DNA from 2 places in the Lactobacillus sp. OTU4228 genome. Region 2 is predicted to be linked to the other one. Evidence: predicted binding sites of a transcription regulator. Region 2 holds the regulator's gene; the other holds the start of a gene.
The links. Region 2 encodes HrcA, which represses chaperone genes, less so after heat shock. Its sites were predicted from a motif close to TTAGCACTCNNNNNNNNNGAGTGCTAA; they were not measured.
Positions count from the first base shown of each region.

Region 1: groES (co-chaperone GroES) is a predicted target of HrcA. The motif match lies at 2,719-2,745, and genes of this name have one in related genera.

Region 1 covers NZ_CDLD01000004.1:164,187-170,793, forward strand. The annotation lists partial or broken gene BN1206_RS01620 (helveticin J family class III bacteriocin) at 1-4, shown strand, start outside; gene BN1206_RS01625 (SLAP domain-containing protein) at 18-740, shown strand; gene BN1206_RS01635 (hypothetical protein) at 1,040-1,315, shown strand; gene BN1206_RS01640 (LytTR family DNA-binding domain-containing protein) at 1,421-1,876, shown strand; gene BN1206_RS01645 (LiaF transmembrane domain-containing protein) at 1,876-2,631, shown strand; gene groES (co-chaperone GroES) at 2,807-3,091, shown strand; gene groL (chaperonin GroEL) at 3,113-4,744, shown strand; gene mutS (DNA mismatch repair protein MutS) at 4,947-6,607, shown strand, end outside.
Region 2 covers NZ_CDLD01000033.1:6,633-13,239, reverse strand. The annotation lists gene infB (translation initiation factor IF-2) at 1-360, shown strand, start outside; gene BN1206_RS05905 (ribosome-binding factor A) at 379-744, shown strand; gene truB (tRNA pseudouridine(55) synthase TruB) at 793-1,686, shown strand; gene ribF (riboflavin biosynthesis protein RibF) at 1,707-2,636, shown strand; gene abc-f (ribosomal protection-like ABC-F family protein) at 2,889-4,400, shown strand; gene hrcA (heat-inducible transcriptional repressor HrcA) at 4,489-5,538, shown strand; gene grpE (nucleotide exchange factor GrpE) at 5,551-6,135, shown strand; gene dnaK (molecular chaperone DnaK) at 6,152-6,607, shown strand, end outside.

The DNA.
Region 1 (6,607 bases), on a different contig from region 2:
ATAAAGGTGACTATTGAATGAAACATTCTAAAAAGTATTTGAACTTTTACATTGCGGTACTTATGGTGGTGAGCTTCCTCTGTTTCTTCTCACAAAATACATCAGCTGCAACTTATACTGGTACATTGAATCATAATACTTATGTATATGATAAAAGTGGTAAACGTAAGACTTCCTACAAGAAATTGTTTAAGGGAGAAAAAGTTACGTTAGTTGGTAACTTAACATCTAAAACGGTAACTAATCCATATACTAGTATGCCTTATACTAGAAGCCAGTATGATGGACTTCCGGTTAATGCACCATTCTACTTTTTTGTAAACGATTATGGTCAACCAAAAAAGATGTGTTATGTTTCATATCGCATGATTAAAAAGCAGCCATACTATAACATGGGGCAAGGTAATTATGTTAAAGCAGCCAATGTGGGCCATATAGGTAAATACGCAGTTTACGCTACAGAATTAACTTTGACTGTTAAGCGTGATGCTCATCTGTATAATTATGCGGGTAATCCAATTTCTCAGATGGTTAAAAAGGGGCAAAAAGTCAGAGTTGATGCTTTACTCAATTTGAAAAACTATAATGTTTCTAGCAGGGTTTATTGCTTCTACCGGATCAAAGGAACACAAACTTATATCTATGCAAATGATACAAAACGTCCAAGAATTGATTTGCAGTTTGCGGAAACTATAGAGAATAGACAAAAAGAACAGGATAGGCTACACAGTAAAAACTAATATGAAGAAAATCGCTCAAGAAACAATCTTGAGCGATTTTTCATGTTATGCTACAAAAAAGAAGGTGGATAATCATGAATGTAAAAAGAAATCGAACTTGGTTATTGTTCATTGCTTGCATCATTTTGAGCATAGTTTTTATCTTTTTTAGTGGAGTGAAGAATGTTACTAAAAGTTATGGCATAGTTTTGCTCATCTTTTCAATTTTGCCCATTATTCCGGCAATTCTATTAACGGCCAAAATAAAACTGCCACGCATTTTTACTAGTGGTTTAACTTTTATTTTCTATTTGCTTTAGATGGTTTCGCTAGGCTTTAACTACTACCTACAAAGTTGGGCAGGAATCGTCTTCATAATTATTCTAGTCATCTTTTTCATGCTTTTGGGGATGCTTGTTGCCTTGATTAGAACTTTGTGCAGTCGGAAAAATGGCAAATATTACTTTACCGATGAAGAAGCAAATAAAACATATGAATATACCAGCTTTGGTAAGGCTTATAAAAAGCAATTATCTTATACCTTGGTCGAAGGACTATGGGATGCATTATTTTCTTCAATTTTTGATTGGTTTTAAAAAATGACCGCTTACTTCAATTTTGTGACCTCTTAGTTAAATTGGCTAGTTTTTCGTAATAAAACGCGGTGTAATAGGATTATAGAAATGAAGGGGATGAAAAAATTGAAGGTTAAATTAGAAATTGATCCTGATAACCAGGAATCGGAAGTAATTATCAAAGCTAATAAAATTACTCCAGAACTAGAGCGAATTTATCGTAAATTGCAAGATGAATCATCTCATCCTGATCAAATTACTGGAGTAAAGGATGACAAAGCATATTATCTCGATATAAATCAGATTCTATTCTTTGAAACTGCTGATAAACAGGTAATGGCACATACTATAAATCATAGCTATGCTGTGAAATATAAGTTGTATGAATTAGAAAATTTGCTTGGCGGACAATTTATGCGAGTATCTAAATCAACAATTCTTAACTTAGATCAGATTTATGCTTTGACTAAATCAATTTCTAATTGCCAGATTCAATTTCATCATTCTTACAAAACCGTTTATGTTTCTAGACGTTACTACCGCGAATTAAAAGATAAATTAAACGAAAGAAGGACTTACTAATGAAAGCTAAGTGGAGTCGAATTTTCTGGGGCGTTGGGTTAATTGCAGCTGCCGTGTTCTTAGTAATTGACCAGTTACATTTATTACCATTTACGATAGGTTTCTGGGCGATCTTTTGGACAGTAGTTTTTGTAGCTAGTTTAATTACTTCGGTAATCAATAAGAATTTATACGGGGCTATTTTCTCAATTGCCTTTTTGGTAATTGTCTACGCTAAGCCACTTCATATTTCAGCACTATCTCCTTGGACCATTTTGCTTGTGGCAATTCTGGTTTCTGCCGGAATTAGTTTGATTTTTAGAAATAGTTTTAAGCCCACGATCATCATTAATGGGAAAAAGGTTAATGCAAATTGGTCGGACTTGATAAATAAGAATTTTAAAGCAGATAATGTCATCACTGATAATAGTTTTGGCGTTGATAGCGATAATGTTGTGATTAGTGGCAAGATGACTGAAGCTTCACGTTACATTCATTCGCAAAATTTGAAAACAGTTACTATTGATTCTTCAATGGGAGACGTTAGCGTTTATTTAGATGATGCCAAAGCTGCAGGGGATGAAGTAATCATGAATATTAATACTTCGATGTGTGATGTTGATGTTTATATTCCAAGTGATTGGCAAGTTGAAAATAATATGCAAAATAGTTTGAGCGATGTCGATATTGATCACAGCAAAGGAACTGGCACAAAGTTGATCTTACAGGGTAGAAATACCATGGGAGATTTAACTGTTAAACATGTAAAAGATTAAGAAAATTCAAAATTAGCACTCCTTATAAAAAAGTGCTAATTTTTTCTTGCTTTTTTTTGGTAAACGGGTTATTATCATATTTGTAAGTTAGCACTTGATAAATAAGAGTGCTAATCAATTAATAATGATTTTAAACTTTTAAAAAGAAGAAAATAAGTTATAAGGGGGACTAAACGTGTTACAACCAATCGGTGATCGTGTAATCGTTAAAGTTAAAGAAGAAGAAGAAAAGACAGTTGGCGGCATCGTTTTAGCATCAAATGCTAAGAAGAAGCCAATTGAAGGCGAAGTTGTAGCTGTCGGTGAAGGTGCTTACGCATCAAACGGCGAAAAGATTCCTATGGTCGTTAAGAAGGGCGACGTAGTTATCTACGACAGATATTCAGGCACTAACGTTGAATACGAAGGCGAAAAGTATTTAGTTCTTCACGAAAAAGACATTTTAGCAATTGAAAAGTAATTAAAGGAGCGGATATAGAATATGGCAAAAGATATTAAATTCTCAGAAAATGCAAGACGTTCCCTTTTAAAGGGTGTTGACAAGTTAGCTGATACTGTTAAGACCACTATTGGTCCTAAGGGTAGAAACGTTGTTTTGGAACAAAGCTACGGCAACCCAGATATTACTAACGATGGTGTTACTATTGCTAAGTCAATTGAATTAAAAGACCACTACGAAAACATGGGTGCTAAGCTTGTTGCTGAAGCTGCACAAAAGACTAACGACATTGCCGGTGACGGTACTACTACTGCAACTGTTTTAACTCAAGCAATTGCTCGTGAAGGTATGAAGAACGTTACTGCTGGTGCTAACCCTGTAGGTATTCGTCGCGGTATTGAAAAGGCTACTCAAGCTGCCGTTGATGAATTACACAAGATCAGCCACAAGGTTGAATCAAAGGACCAAATCGCTAACGTAGCTGCTGTTTCATCAGCATCTAAAGAAGTTGGTGACTTAATCGCTGACGCTATGGAAAAGGTTGGTCACGATGGTGTTATCACTATTGAAGATTCACGTGGTATCAACACTGAACTTTCAGTAGTTGAAGGTATGCAATTCGATCGTGGTTACTTATCACAATACATGGTAACTGACAACGACAAGATGGAAGCAGATCTTGACAACCCATACATCTTGATCACTGACAAGAAGATTTCTAACATCCAAGACATTTTGCCACTTCTTCAAGAAATCGTTCAACAAGGTAAGGCTTTGTTAATCATTGCTGACGATGTTTCTGGTGAAGCTCTTCCAACTCTTGTATTGAACAAGATCCGTGGTACTTTCAACGTTGTTGCTGTTAAGGCTCCTGGCTTTGGTGACCGTCGTAAGGCTCAATTACAAGATATCGCTGCTTTGACTGGTGGTACAGTAATTACTGATGACTTAGGTCTTGAATTGAAGGATGCTAAGATTGATCAATTAGGTCAAGCTCGTCGTGTAACTGTAACCAAGGACTCAACTACTATTGTTGACGGTGCTGGTTCAAAGGACGCTATCCAAGAACGTGAAGATTCAATCAGAAAGCAAATTGAAGAATCAACTTCAGACTTTGACAAGAAGAAGTTGCAAGAACGTCTTGCAAAACTTACTGGTGGTGTAGCTGTTATCCACGTTGGTGCTGCTACTGAAACTGAGCTTAAGGAACGTCGTTACAGAATCGAAGATGCCTTGAACTCAACCCGTGCTGCTGTTGACGAAGGTTATGTTGCTGGTGGTGGTACTGCTTTGGTAGACGTAGAAAAGGCTATCAAGGACCTTAAGGGTGACACTCCAGATGAACAAACTGGTATCAACATTGTTTTAAGAGCACTTTCAGCACCAGTTCGTCAAATTGCTGAAAACGCAGGTAAAGACGGTGCCGTTGTATTGAACAAGCTTGAAAACCAAGAAAACGAAGTTGGTTACAACGCTGCTACTGACAAGTGGGAAAACATGGTTGACGCAGGTATCATTGACCCAACTAAGGTAACTCGTACCGCTTTACAAAACGCTGCTTCAATTGCTGCATTACTCCTTACTACTGAAGCTGTTGTTGCAGAAATTCCTGAAGAAAAGCCAGCTGCTCCACAAGGTGGTGCAGGTGCCGGCGCCCCAGGAATGGGTATGTAATTTAGAAACTAATTTCTGATAAAAGAATAAAACTCTCACTCTAGTTCAAATCCAAATAAATACTTAAATAGACTTCGAAGTTGAGCAAAAAAGTTCAGCTTCGAAGTTTTTCTTTTATCTTCCTTTATAGCGTATAATAATTACCAGTGATCAAGCATAGGAATAGAAAAGAGATTGTATGGCAAAAGCAAGTACGACTCCAATGATGGAGCAATATTACGAAATTAAAAAGCAATATCCTGATGCCTTTCTTTTTTATCGCGTCGGAGATTTCTATGAACTTTTCGAAGACGATGCGGTTAAGGGCGCTCAGATTCTTGAATTAACTTTAACACACCGTTCAAATAAAACTAAGAATCCAATTCCGATGGCTGGTGTACCTCATTTGGCCGTTGATACTTATGTAAATACTTTGGTTGAAAAGGGATATAAGGTTGCACTTTGCGAACAGCTCGAAGATCCTAAAAAAGCTAAGGGCATGGTAAAGCGTGGCATTATTCAATTGGTAACTCCAGGTACCATGATGAATGAAGGTCCCAATGATGCTAAGGATTCTAACTATTTAACTTCAGTAGTGACTACTAAGAGTGGCTTTGGCTTAGCCTACAGTGATTTATCAACTGGTGAAATTTATGCGACACATTTGAAGAGCTTCGAAGCTGTTTCTAATGAACTTTTATCATTAAGAACACGCGAAGTTGTTTACAATGGTCCTTTGACTGAACAAAATAAGGACTTTATGCATAAGGCTAATATCACCGTTTCCGCGCCTACGCCAATTGAAGGCGAACATGCCGAGATTTCTTATGTTGAACAAAATTTAACCAATAAGGCAGAAAAAGAAGCTACGCGTCAACTGGTAGGCTATCTTTTATCTACCCAAAAGAGAAGCTTAGCCCACTTGCAAATTGCTAAGAGCTACGAAGTAAACCAATACTTACAGATGTCGCATACTGTTCAAAATAATTTGGAATTAGTTGCATCTGCTAAAACTGGTAAAAAAATGGGCTCGCTTTTCTGGGTTCTTGATAAAACTCATACGGCAATGGGTGGGCGTCTGCTTAAGCAATGGTTAGCTCGACCACTGCTTAATGTGGATGAGATCAACCACCGTGAAGAAATGGTGCAAGCTCTGCTTGATGGTTACTTCACACGTGAAAATGCGATTGATGCTTTGAAGGGCGTTTATGACCTAGAGCGTTTAACTGGTCGAATTGCCTTTGGCAATGTTAATGCACGTGAACTTTTGCAATTATCCCGCTCACTTCAAGCTGTGCCTGTAATTTTGGATGCTTTGAACCAATCAGATAGTCAAGTGCTAGAAGATTTTGCCCAAAAGATTGATCCATTAAAGGGCGTAGCAGAAATGATTTCAACGACTTTGGTTAAGGATCCACCAATTTTGACTACAGAAGGTGGCTTAATTCGCGAAGGCGTTGATAAGCAACTGGACCGCTACAAGGATGCCATGAATAATGGTAAAAAGTGGTTAGCTCAAATGGAAGCTGACGAACGACAAAAGACCGGTATTGATAACTTGAAAGTTGGCTATAACAAGGTCTTTGGCTATTACATTCAAGTATCTAATGGTAATAAGAGCAAGGTGCCACTGGATCGCTACACGCGTAAACAGACTTTGACCAACGCTGAACGTTACATTACGCCAGAGTTGAAGGAACACGAAAACTTAATCTTGGAGGCGCAAACTCGTTCAACTGACTTGGAATATGACTTGTTCGTTAAATTACGTGAGGAAGTTAAGAAGTATATTCCTGCCTTGCAAAAATTGGGTGGGCAACTTGCAGCCTTAGACGTTTACTGCGGCTTTGCGACCGTAGCTGAACAAAATAATTACTGCAGACC
Region 2 (6,607 bases):
GTCATCTACAAGGCTATTGATGATGTTACTGCTGCCATGAAGGGTATGCTTGAACCAACTTACGAAGAAAAGGTTATCGGTAACTTAACAGTTCGTGAAACTTGGAAGGTTTCTAAGGTTGGTACAATTGCTGGTTCCTTCGTTGATAAGGGTGTAGTTAAGAACGATTCTAAGATTAGAGTTATTCGTGACGGTATTGTTAAATACGATGGCGAAATTGCATCACTTAAGAGATTCAAGGACGATGTTAAGGAAGTTAAGCAAGGTAACGATTGTGGTTTGACTATTAAGGACTACAACGATATCAAGGTTGGCGACGAATTCGAAGTATACGAAATGCAACAAGTTGAACCTAAGTAATTATTTTAGGAGGCAAGCATGAAGCATAGAATTGGTCGTGTTGAAGGAGAAATCCTTCGCGAATTAACCAAAATTTTACAAAAGAAAATTCGTGATCCTCGTTTAAGCGAAGTTACAATCACTGCGGTTGAATGTACGAATGATCTTTCATATGCAACTGTTTACTACAGTTTATTAACTGAAGATGCTGAAAAAGAAAAGGAAGTCGAAGAAGGCTTAGAAAAGGCAAAGGGCATGATGCGTCATTTGCTTGGTCAAACTTTGACTGTATATAAAGTTCCTGAACTTATTTTCAAACGTGATAATTCAGTAAAATATGGTAGTAAAATTGACCGTTTAATTGCAGAAGTTAAAAAGCAAGATGCTGAACGGGCAAGTAAGTAAAAAGGCGCCGTTAAGGCGCTTTTTTTGTTAGCTAGATAGGATATAAATATGTTAAATGGAATTTTAGTGATTGATAAAGACAAGGATATGACAAGCGCAGATGTTGTTTACCATTTGCGTCGTGCGTTGCATATTAGAAAAATTGGTCATGCTGGTACATTGGATCCTGAAGTAACGGGAGTTTTGCCTATTGCAATTGGTCAAGCTACCAAATTAATCGAATTGATGCACACACGTCCTAAGAAGTATGAAGGCCAAGGCTTGTTGGGTTACGCTACTGATTCATATGATGCAACGGGTACGGTTTTAAAGGAAGAAAAGCTTGATCATCCTTTTACTACTGAAGAGATTCAGGCTGGAATGGATTCTTTTAAGGGCGAAATTGAGCAGGTTCCACCGATTTATTCAGCGGTTAAAGTAAATGGTAAGCACTTATATGAATATGCCCGTGAAGGTATTGCTGTTGAGCGTCCTAAGCGAACAGTTGATATCTATGACTATCTTTTAATAGATAAACCTGTTTTTGACGAAGAAAAAGGTCAAGAAAGTTTTGGCTTCGAAATTGAATGCAGTAAAGGAACCTACGTTAGATCATTAGTTAATGATTTAGGAGAAAAACTAGGTAAGCCAGCCGTTATGACCGAATTAAGAAGAACTGCTAGTTCTGGCTTTGATATCTCACAAGCAGTAAAATTAAGTGAGATTGAGGCAAATCCGGAGAAAGCTGATGAGTTGATTCAACCAATTGATGCCTTTTTCACCAATTATGAAACTATTGATTTATCAGATGATCAATGGAAGAAAGTACAAAATGGTGCTTGGATTAAGTTAGAAACAGATGCCAAAAAGGTAGCTTTAAGGTACAATAAAAAAGTTAAGGCAATTTATGAGAATAAGGGGAGACTCTATTGCCCAAGTCTAATGTTGCTTCAAAATGAATAATTGAAACGAAGGAATTAGTTGTGAAAATCGTTCATTTAACTTATCCAGTTAAAGAAAATATTCTATCTTCAAAAGTAGTGCTTGCTCTCGGCTTTTTTGATGGGGTTCATTTGGGACATCAAAAATTAATCAAGCGAGCAAAAGAAATTGCTGATCAAAAGAATCTGCCTTTAGTAGTGATGACTTTTGACCGACATCCTAAAGAAGTTTATGAGGACAAAAAGAATTTTAAATATCTTGAAACGCTCGAAGAAAAGGCAGACAAGATGTCTGAATTAGGGGTTGATTATCTGGCTGTGATGCCATTTACCAAAGAATTTAGTCAAATCGGGGCACAAGATTTTGTCGATAATGTAATCGTTAAATTGAATGCGGACACTATTGTAGCAGGCTTTGACTATACATATGGTCCAAAGGAAATTGCCAATATGGATCGTTTACCAGATTATGCTAAGGGGCGCTTTGATATTGTAGTGATGCCTAAGCAGATTTTTGCTGGTAAAAAGATTGGTTCTACTGAAATTCGCCAAGCCATTAAAGATGGCGATATGGAACTTGCATATGAACTGATGGGTCATCATTATGTGATGAGTGGAATCATAGGACATGGCAAACGTAATGGACATAAGCTTGGCTTTCCAACTGCTAATTTAATCTGGGCCGATCACAAGGTGATCCCTAAAATTGGCGTTTATGCCACTAAAACTGAAGTTAATGGTAAATGGTATGAATCAATGACTAGCGTTGGTTATAACGTTACCATTGGTCAAGAAAAGCGTATTTATATTGAATCTAATATTTTTGATTTTGATCAAGATATTTATGGTGAACCGATAAAAATAAAGTGGTATAAGTACACACGTGGAGAAATAAAATTCGCTGGTTTGGATGAGTTGAAAAAGCAACTTGAGAAGGATCAAAAAGAAATCAAGGAATATTTTGCGGAATAATAGTTGAAATGTAATATTATTCATGATACTCTTTTTGTATCAATTGAAATTCAAATTTAGAAAGAGGGATCGCCGTTGCGTCTTTAATCTTGCAAAATGAAGCATAGTTGAACAATGTACTTTTAGGTAGATAGTGAGATTATGCACTTTTGGCAAGATTGACGTAGACGGGATGCCTCTTTTTTGTACGCAAAAATAGGGAGAGTCTATGCTTGGCAAAAGTGTAGACTCTCTTTTGCGTGAGGTGATTTCATGAGCAATATTAAGATTTCAAACCTTTCTTTTAGATACGAAGATGCCAGTGACAATATTTTTAATGACTTAAATTTGAACTTGGATAGTAGTTGGAAATTAGGCTTAGTAGGGAGAAATGGTAGAGGTAAGACTACATTTCTAAATTTACTAAGAGGAAAACTACAGGGAACCTGTAAAATTGAAAGTAAACTAGCTTTTTCTTACTTTCCAATTAAAATTAATAATCCTGACAATATTACTTTATATGAGTTGCAAGACAAAGCTTCTTTTGAACAGTGGGAGCTTGAGCGAGAAATGAATTTATTAGGTGCTGATCCGGATTTACTCTGGCAGCCATTCAATACTTTGAGTGGTGGTGAACAAACTAAGGTTTTGCTTGCGCTGTCTTTTACTAATAGGGATGCATTTCCGTTAATTGATGAACCTACCAATCATTTGGATGAGGCTAGTCGTTTGCAAGTAGCAAAGTATTTGAAAAAACATGATAAAGGCTACATTGTTGTTAGCCACGACCGTGATTTTTTGAATCAAATTACTGATCATATTTTGGCAATTGAAAATACTGAAATTCATTTGTATCAAGGAAATTATGCTAGCTATGAAGATACAAAAGAGAAAAGGGATCAATTTAATCGCGATAAAAATGAGAAGCTAAAAGGTGAAGTTAGACGACTTAATGAAAGTCAATTACGGTTAAAGAAGTATTCTAATAAGTCTGAAAATCAAAAGAATGCTAAAGCACACGATAATGAAATTCACGCTTATATCAACAAAGGATTCTATAGTCATAAAGCCGCTAAAATTATGAAGAGGTCGACAAATTTATCTAATAGAATTAATAAAGATATTGAAGCTAAAAAAGGTTTGATGACCAACATCGAAGATGTACCTGATTTAACTATTAACTTCCAGCCAAACTATCATCAAACTTTACTTGAAACCCAGCACTTGTCTTTGAGGGTTCAAGATAAACAGCTTTTTGAAGATCTAAACATGATTGTTGAAAATAAGGGCGTCATTTCTCTAGAAGGCAAAAACGGTACTGGTAAATCGACCTTTTTGAAATTGTTATTAGGTAAAGCAAATGATGTGTCATATCAAGGCCAGTTTGCGTTAACCAATGGCTTGAAAATATCATATTTACCTCAAGACTTTACTGAATATACCGGTACATTAAAAGAGTTTGCGGAAAAACAAAAGATTTCATATGAAGAGCTGCTCAATAATTTGAAGAAAATGGGCTTTTCACGAGAAAGTTTTACTACAAAGATCGAAGAAATGAGCATGGGTCAGCAAAAACGAGTAGCTTTGGCTAAATCTTTAGTAGAACCAGCTGATTTATACTTGTGGGATGAGCCTGCGAATTATTTGGATGTCTTTAATCAAGATCAGTTGATTAAGCTACTGAAAAATGTTCAACCAGCTATGGTTTTAGTTGAGCACGATCAATACTTTATTGAGCATGTAGCAACGCAAAGAATAAAATTAAAAAAATTCAAAATAAATTAGCACTCGGGTTGAATTATTGCTAAATTTTAGTATAATAGAATCTGTTAGCACCTGAGAGATGTGAGTGCTAAAAGTGAGGGCGATATTTATGTTGACCGAGCGTCAAGAACTTATTTTAAAAACAATAATCACGGACTTCACGCAGACACATGAGCCTGTAGGTTCAAAGACAGTGATGAAACAATTACCAATTAAGGTATCAAGTGCAACCATTCGTAATGAAATGGCAGTGCTTGAAGATCAGGACTTGATTGAAAAGACTCACTCTTCTAGTGGTAGAATTCCTTCAAGCGAAGGTTATCGATACTATTTGGATAATTTGGTTGAACCACTGCAGTTGCCAGAGTCCGTTTATAATACAATCGGAAGTCAATTAGATCGGCCTTTCCATCAAGTAAATGAGATTGTGCAAGAAGCAGCTCGTATCTTATCAGATTTAACTGATTATACTGCTTTTGCCGAAGGACCTGAGAGTGGGGATGTTAAGATCACCGGTTTCAGAATTGTGCCTTTGTCAGCTAGACAAGTGATGGCCATTCTGGTTACGAGTGATGGTAACGTTCAAAATCAGGTTTATGCTTTACCACACAATATTCATGGGGAAGAAATTGAAAAAGCAGTACGCATGATCAACGATCAATTAGTAGGCAAGAGCTTAAATGAAGTTAATATTTCATTCTTAAGTGAGCTTGCTAAAAACGAAATCGGTAGCGATCATGTTAGTGAGCTTCTAGATTTGGTCGAAGATGTTTTAAAAGATGCTGCAAGCGAGCAGATGTATGTTGATGGACAAATTAATTTGTTGAACAACACATCTGAGCATAATGTCAATGATATCAGATCGCTTTATGAAATGATTGATCATGATAATCTATTTTCTAACTTGCTAGATGGTGAGGCTGATCCAAAGACTGAGAAATATCCAGTAAAAGTAAAGTTAGGTTCAGAAATGCCTAACGACTTATTAAAGAATTATAGTTTGCTGACTGCTGAATATAGCGTCGGCACCCATGGTAAAGGAACAATTGCTTTACTTGGGCCAACAAATATGCCGTATTCACAAATGATCGGCCTTCTTGAATACTTTAGAAATGAGTTGGCCAAGAAGTTGCTTGATTATTACGGTAAATTTCAATAGAGGAGGTTAGCCGTGAGTAGAGAAGAGTTTCCAAGTGAAAAAGATTTAGATAAAAAAGAAAAGGCTTCTGAGCCAAAAAAGGCTGTGAAAAAAGAAAAGGCTAAAGACGAAGAGCCTAAAAAAGATAAAGAAGATCAAAAGTTAGCTAAAGAAATCGCTGACTTAAAAGAAAAGAATAAAGATCTTGAAGATAAGTACTTGCGTAGCGAAGCCGAAATTCAAAATATGCAAGCTCGTTATTCAAAAGAAAGAGCACAACTTATCAAGTATGAATCTCAAAGCTTAGCTAAAGACGTTTTGCCTGCAATGGACAACTTGGAAAGAGCTTTAAGCGTTAAGGCCGATGATGATGTGTCTAAGCAATTGAAGAAAGGTGTTCAAATGACCCTTGATTCACTTGCAAAGGCCATGAAAGATCACGGTATTGTTGAGATTGAGGCTGAAGGCGTTAAATTTGATCCGACATTGCATCAAGCTGTTCAAACAGTAGCAGCTGAGAATGATGATCAAAAAGATCACGTTGTTCAGGTTTTACAAAAAGGATATCAATATAAAGATCGGACACTAAGACCAGCTATGGTTGTAGTTGCTCAATAAGAGAGGAAGTTTATACATGTCAAAAGTTATTGGTATTGACCTCGGAACTACTAACTCAGCAGTTGCAGTTCTTGAAGGTAAAGAACCAAAGATCATTACTAACCCAGAAGGCAATCGTACTACTCCGTCTGTAGTTGCTTTCAAAGACGGTGAAATTCAAGTAGGTGAAGTTGCTAAGCGTCAAGCTATTACTAACCCTAACACCATTGTTTCAATCAAGCGTCACATGGGTGAAGCTGATTACAAGGTTAAGGTTGGCGACAAGAGCTACACTCCACAAGAAATTTCAGCATTCATTTTGCAATACATCAAGAAGTTCTCAGAAGACTACTTAGGTGAAGAAGTTAAGGATGCAGTTATTACTGTTCCTGCTTACTTCAATGACGCACAACGTCAAGCTACTAAGGATGCTGGTAAAATCGCTGGCTTGAACGTTCAAAGAATCATCAACGAACCAACTGCTTCAGCTTTA